3 regions of the Pseudomonas sp. ADAK18 genome follow, and region 1 is predicted to be linked to each of the others. Evidence: riboswitches for the same ligand, from Rfam matches in the RefSeq annotation. Region 1 holds a riboswitch; each other region holds the start of a gene.
What was found. Region 1 has a riboswitch for cobalamin ahead of HKK55_RS11645 (CbtB-domain containing protein). Riboswitches for the same ligand answer to the same signal wherever they lie in the genome.
Positions count from the first base shown of each region.

Region 2: another riboswitch for cobalamin. It lies ahead of HKK55_RS07350 (TonB-dependent siderophore receptor); the one in region 1 lies ahead of HKK55_RS11645 (CbtB-domain containing protein).
Region 3: another riboswitch for cobalamin. It lies ahead of cobO (cob(I)yrinic acid a,c-diamide adenosyltransferase); the one in region 1 lies ahead of HKK55_RS11645 (CbtB-domain containing protein).

Region 1 covers NZ_CP052859.1:2,621,026-2,623,285, forward strand. The annotation lists gene fabF (beta-ketoacyl-ACP synthase II) at 1-1,137, shown strand, start outside; cobalamin riboswitch at 1,172-1,376, shown strand; gene HKK55_RS11645 (CbtB-domain containing protein) at 1,473-1,661, shown strand; gene HKK55_RS11650 (CbtA family protein) at 1,673-2,260, shown strand, end outside.
Region 2 covers NZ_CP052859.1:1,636,073-1,638,332, reverse strand. The annotation lists gene HKK55_RS07355 (LysR family transcriptional regulator) at 1-583, shown strand, start outside; cobalamin riboswitch at 673-879, shown strand; gene HKK55_RS07350 (TonB-dependent siderophore receptor) at 972-2,260, shown strand, end outside.
Region 3 covers NZ_CP052859.1:851,642-853,901, forward strand. The annotation lists gene HKK55_RS03915 (sorbosone dehydrogenase family protein) at 1-1,035, opposite strand, end outside; cobalamin riboswitch at 1,135-1,383, shown strand; gene cobO (cob(I)yrinic acid a,c-diamide adenosyltransferase) at 1,461-2,072, shown strand; gene HKK55_RS03925 (cobyrinate a,c-diamide synthase) at 2,069-2,260, shown strand, end outside.

The DNA.
Region 1 (2,260 bases):
AGCATTGGTGGGCAAGTGCTGGACCGCATTCAGGACCCTGAAGCCGGGTTTGACCCGGACACCGTCATCCCGGCCAAAGAACAGCGCAAGATGGACCGCTTCATCGTGTTTGCCCTGGCCGCCGCTCAAGAAGCCCTGGCCCAGGCCGGCTGGAATCCGCAAACTGCATCGCAACAGGAACGTACCGCGACCATTATTGCCTCCGGCGTCGGCGGCTTTCCGGCGATTGCCGAGGCGGTGCGGACCGCGGACAGCAAAGGCCCGCGACGCTTGTCGCCGTTCACCATTCCCTCGTTCCTCGGCAACATGGCCGCCGGGCATGTGTCGATCCAGCATCAGCTAAAAGGCCCGCTCGGCTCCCCCGTCACAGCCTGCGCCGCCGGTGTGCAAGCGATTGGCGACGCAGCCCGGATGATTCGCGCGGGAGAAATCGACATCGCCGTTTGCGGCGGCGCCGAAGCCTGTATTCACCGGGTCAGCCTGGGCGGTTTTGCCGCTGCGCGCGCGTTGTCCCACAGCTATAACGCCACTCCTGAGCTGGCCTCACGCCCCTTCGATCAAGGCCGCGACGGTTTTGTCATGGGCGAAGGTGCCGGATTGTTGGTCATCGAAGAACTCGAACATGCGCTGGCCCGGGGCGCGACCCCCATCGCGGAGCTGGTGGGATACGGCACCAGCGCCGACGCCTATCACATGACCTCCGGCCCGGAAGATGGGTCTGGTGCCCGCAGGGCAATGGAGCTGGCGATCCAACAGGCGGGGATCACTGCGGCGCAGATCCAGCATTTGAACGCCCATGCAACGTCGACCCCGGTGGGTGATAACGGCGAGTTGGCGGCCATCAACGCGTTATTCGGCGCACACGCAGGCGTTGCGATCAGCGCAACGAAGTCGGCAACCGGTCACCTGCTAGGTGCCGCAGGAGGAATCGAGGCGATATTCACGGTACTCGCCTTGCGCGACCAGATTGCCCCCGCCACGCTGAACCTGGACCACCCGGACGATGCGGCTGCAGGACTTGACTTGGTGCGCGGTGCAGCCCGGTCGATGCCTATTGAATATGCGATATCCAACGGGTTCGGGTTTGGCGGCGTCAACGCTAGCGTGCTGTTCAAGCGCTGGGACTTACGCTTGTAATCGCGTATTTGACGTGAATCCCCGCCCATGCTCTCCTACACATCTTGTTTCGGGTGCCCTTCACAGGGTGAAACGGGAAACCGGTGAGTCATGAGGTTATGACGAGTCCGGTGCTGCCCCCGCAACGGTAAGCGAGCGAAGCGTCAGAGCCACTGTGTCGACACGACATGGGAAGGCGATGCTTTTTGACGTCAAGTCCCTCGCAAGCCCGGAGACCGGCCCGAAAAAATCAGATAACAAACCCGCGGTGGGCGGGCGCTGTTAAGGCCCTGCGTGCCTGGCTCGCGGGGTTTTCATGCGCTCGTTTCACCCTGACACTCGAAAAGGGACGCGCCATGTCGATCATCAGCAGCACCTCGCACACCGCCAGCAGCACTGCCACCTTGAGCCAACGCCTGACCGCTGCCATTGGCGCGTCGATCCTCGGTGCGTGCCTGGTGTATTTCGCCGGTTTCTCGCATATCGAGGCCGTGCACAACGCCGCCCACGATACCCGCCACAGCGCCGCATTCCCGTGCCACTGAGACCTGCCGACATGATCAAGCGTATTGCGCAAACCGCAGGTTTCACTGGCCTGCTGGCCGCCCTGCTGCTGACCCTGCTGCAAAGCTTCTGGGTCGCCCCGTTGATTCTCCAGGCGGAAACCTTCGAGAAAGCCCCGGCCACCGAATTGCATGAACACGCCGATGGCGCGGCCGCCGCTCACGGCCATGACGCCGAAGCCTGGGAGCCGGCAGACGGTTGGCAGCGCGTGCTGTCCACCACCGGCGGTAACCTGGTGGTCGCTGTTGGTTTTGCCCTGATGCTGGCGGGTCTCTACACCTTGCGCGCGCCAACCCGCACGGCCCAAGGCCTGCTGTGGGGCTTGGCCGGTTACGCCACTTTCGTGCTGGCGCCGACCCTTGGCTTGCCGCCTGAGCTACCGGGCACTGCGGCCGCCGACTTGGCGCAACGGCAAATCTGGTGGATCGGTGCTGCGGCCTCCACCGCTACCGGTATCGCGTTGATTGTGTTCGGGCACAACTGGCTGCTGAAAGCGCTGGGCGTGGCGATTCTAGTGGTGCCTCACGTGATTGGCGCGCCGCAACCGGAAGTCCATTCGATGCTGGCGCCTGAAGCCCTG
Region 2 (2,260 bases), 980 kb from region 1:
CCGTTTGGTCATCGGCATCAGCGACCACGTCGCCGGGCCTGACCTGCCGGTGTGGCTCAGCCGCCTGGCCGCCTACGATCCGCTGGTGATTCTGGAAGTACGAATTGCCTCATCCCGTGACCTGGTGGCGGCCTTCGACCGCAACGAACTGGACGCCGTGATCGTGCGTAACGAGGGCGATCGCCAGGACGGTGAAGTGCTGGTGGTGGAGCGCTTTGGCTGGTTCGCCGCGCCCACCTGGCAGCACACGCCCGGCACGCCGTTGCGCATGGCGACCATGGCCCCGCCCTGCGGTGTACGACACCTGGCGGTGCGAGCGCTGGATGAGGCGCGAATCGACTGGACCGAGGTGTTTGTCGGCGGCGGCGTCATGGCCGTGGGTGCAGCGGTCAGTGCCGGCTTGGGCGTGGCAGCCCTCGCCCGTCGCGTGGCACCGGCGGGTGCGGTGGACGTGAGCGCACAGTGGGGATTACCCGCGCTGCCCGTCAGCGAAGTCGTGCTGTACAGCCGGATCAGCGACGGGCGCTCCAAAGAAACGTTGCGGGCGTTAAGTGCGACATTCAGAGGCGTTCTGGAACGCTAAGGCCACTTGAACACCTCACCGTCGTTGCGCCTGCACCTCAGGGCCTGAAAATTCCCTACCCAAGTTGACGAACGGTCTTGCGAGTGTTCAGATGCCGCCCAGTTTCAGGTGCCTCATGCCGCCGTGCATGGGGTGAAACGGGAAACCGGTACGCTCTTTCCGAGCCAGTCCGGTGCTGCCCCCGCAACGGTATACGAGTGACCCCTTCGACACACCACTGTGGCCAATCCGCCATGGGAAGGTGAAGGGATCGAGCCTCGTGAGCCCGGAGACCGGCCTGGAATTTCTGTTTGGCAAAATCCTGCGGTGGGCGGGCATGGGCCGGTATTGGCGTGTGCTCGATGCCTTCTCCTGCGTGCTTCTGCGAAAGAAACTTTTCGAGAAGACTATGATTCGACGTTCCTGTACTTCCCTGTTGGGCTGCCTGTTCAGCCCGCTCCTGCTCGCCGATGAAACAGTCTTGGTGCTCAAGCAGCAGATCGTTTCTGCACCCTCGGTGGAGTCCACCACCGTTGCCGAGATGGCTCAGTACGGCAGCAAGGTGGAAGTCGTCACCCGTGAACAGATCGAACGCGCCGGCCCTGGCGCCGATGTTTCGCGGGCCATGCAAATGTTTATCCCCGGTCTCTACGTCGCGCCAAAAAACGGCCCGTTCGACTACGGCACCTATTCCCTGTTGGGCGGACGTAACGATGACACGCTGATCCTGCTGGACGGCGTGCGCCTGAACAATCGCCTGTACGGCGGCCTGTACCTGGACACTCTGCCAGCCAACGCCATCGAGCGCATTGAAGTACTCAAGGGTGGGCAGAGCCTGTTATTCGGCACCCAGGCGGTATCCGGGGTGATCAATATCGTCACCCGCAGCCCGCAGTCACGCGAGGTGTCCGGTGAGGTGAACCTGGGCGTGGATACGTTCGGCGGAACCACCGGCGATGCACGGGCAGAGAAGATTTTCAACAACGACTTCGGCGACCTGGGCTTGCTGGCGTATGTCAACCGTAACGTCTCCGAAGGTTACCAACCGTTTCGCAACCGTGATATGAGAAACGTCACCGACAAGAAGCGCTCCTACGAAGTCAGCACCTTCGGCGGCAAAGCCATTCAGTCTTTCGGTGATGACTCACGGCTGGAGCTGTTCTACCAATATGCTGACGCCAACCTGGATTTCGCCGGTGCCACTAACCACCACAAGACCACCAATGACCGGGTGCAGCAAATCGCCACGGCGACCTTCGAGCAGAGCCTCAACGAGCAGCTGAGCTACTTCATCAAGGGTCATATCAACGACTGGGACACGCGCTACACCAAGATCCTCAACACCGAAAATGGCGGCACCACGGTCAAGAATCACAACGACTATTGGGGCTTCACAGACTGGGGCATACAAGCCGAAGGCAAGGCGGTACTGCCCGGTGATCATGTGCTGGTGTTCGGCTCCGACAACCAGTGGTTCAAGGGCCAGGACGATGTGCTGATCATCGACAACAACAAGGCCCAGGCCCATGCGCTGTATACCCAGTTGCGACCGAAGATCGACGCCCTGCCCGACTGGCACCCCAGCCTCGGCATCCGTCACGAGGCCATGAGCGGCGGCGACAGTGCCACCGTCGGCATGCTCACGTCGCTCTACAACCTCAACGATAACTGGGCATTGCGCGGGCAGTACGGCACGGC
Region 3 (2,260 bases), 1.8 Mb from region 1:
GAAGGTCAGTCCCAGTGAGGCCGTGTGTGGCCCAACGGCGTAGTCCGGTGCGATGGCCTTGGCCACCAGTTCAGGATTCTGCGGTGTTACTCGCACATCGACGTGCTGTCCGTAGTAGCTGAACGGCCAGCCATAGAAGGCGCCGTCTTTGACCGAGGTGATGTAGTCCGGCACCAGGTCGCTGCCGATTTCATCGCGCTCGTTGACCGCCGTCCACAGTTTGCCGCTTTGGGGTTCCCACGCCATGCCGTTGGGGTTGCGCAGGCCTGAGGCGAAGATTCGGTGCTGACCGGTGGCGCGGTCCACTTCCCAGATGGCGGCTCGGCCCTGTTCCGCTTCCAGGCCGTTCTCTGCAACATTGCTGTTGGAGCCGACGCTGACGTACAGCTTATTGCCGTCCTTGCTGGCCACCACGTTTTTGGTCCAGTGATGGTTAAGCGGGCCGCCGGGTAAATCGACGACCTTGCTTCCCGCCTCCTTGATGGCTGTTTCGCCCGGCTGATAGGGGAAACGCAGCAATGCATCCGAATCGGCGACATACAGGTCGTTGCCCACCAGCGTCATGCCAAACGGCGAGTTGAGGTTTTCCAGGAATACGGTGCGAGTTTCGGCGACACCATCGTGGTCGGTATCCCGCAGCAGAGTGATGCGGTTCGGGCTGGGCACCCCGGCACCGGCGCGCCCCATGACTTTCCCCATGACCCAGCCACGAATGCCCTTGGCGTCATCCGGCTTGGGTGGCGCGTTGGTTTCGGCTACCAGCACGTCGCCGTTGGGCAGTACGTACAACCAGCGCGGGTGATCCAGGCCTTCGGCAAACGCTGCAACCTGGGTGCCGGCGGCTGCGGTGGGCTTGACGCCTTCAGGCCAGCCGATCGCCGGGGCGATGTTTACAGTGGGGATCAGGGTCTTGTTGGGTTCCGGCAGTTTGGGCGAGGGCCCGGTGCCGTCGGAGACTTGCAGGCTAGAGCTTTCACCGCAGGCGGCGAGGCTGCTTGCGACCATGATGAGTAAGGCGAGTCGGGTCTTGTGCATGGTTTTCTCCTTAATACCTGTAGTGATAGAGGCACTTAGCAGGCTGATGGTTCAAGTCTGTCGGCGGCTTTAATTGACGCTCCACCCCCAACCCACTAACCTTCGCGGCTTGTTTCAGGTGCTCTGTGGCGTGTGCGTCGACAGAGTGAAACAGGGAAGCCGGTGAGTGAGCACACTTTTCAACAGTGAGGCCGCGATCCCGGCGCTGCCCCCGCAACGGTAAATGAGTCAAAACGGTGCTTTCAGCCACTGTATCGCCCCGCGATATGGGAAGGCGCACCCCCGACATGCTCTTGAAGAGAGCGTCGCTCATGAGCCCGGAGACCGGCCTGATTCATCCAACAGCATCACGGTGGGCGATGCTTGGCTGTCTGTTTTTTCTTTTCCTGCCCGCCGTTTTTGTCCAGCCCCAACGGAGAGCTGCCATGACTGATTCCCCTGATCGTGACGAACGCCACCTGGCGCGCATGCTGCGCAAAAAAGCGGTGATCGACGAACGTATTGCCAATTCACCGAACGAGTGCGGATTGCTGCTGGTGCTGACCGGCAACGGCAAAGGCAAGAGCAGCTCGGCCTTTGGCATGCTCGCCCGGGCCATGGGCCACGGCATGCAGTGCGGTGTGGTGCAGTTCATCAAGGGCCGCACCAGCACGGGCGAAGAGTTGTTCTTCCGCCGCTTTCCCGAGCAAGTGCGCTTCCATGTGATGGGCGAGGGCTTTACCTGGGAAACCCAGGACCGTCAGCGCGACATCGCCGCCGCCGAGGCCGCCTGGGTAGTTTCCCGGGAAATGCTTCAGGACCCGTCCATCGGCCTGGTGGTGCTGGATGAGTTGAACATCGCCCTCAAGCACGGTTACCTCGACCTGGATCAGGTGCTTGGCGACTTGCAAGCCCGCCCGCCGATGCAGCATGTAGTGGTCACCGGCCGCGGTGCCAAGCCTGAGCTGATCGAAATGGCCGACACCGTCACTGAAATGGGCATGCTCAAGCACGCGTTCCAGGCTGGGATCAAGGCACAGAAGGGCATCGAACTTTGAATCAGCCCCGTCATTGCCCTGCCGTCCTAATCGCCGCACCGGCGTCAGGCCAGGGCAAAACTACCGTCACTGCCGCATTGGCCCGCTTGCACCGCAACCTTGGGCGCAAGGTACGGGTGTTCAAGTGTGGCCCGGACTTTCTCGACCCGATGATCCACGAGCGCGCCAGCGGTGCGCCGGTCTATCAA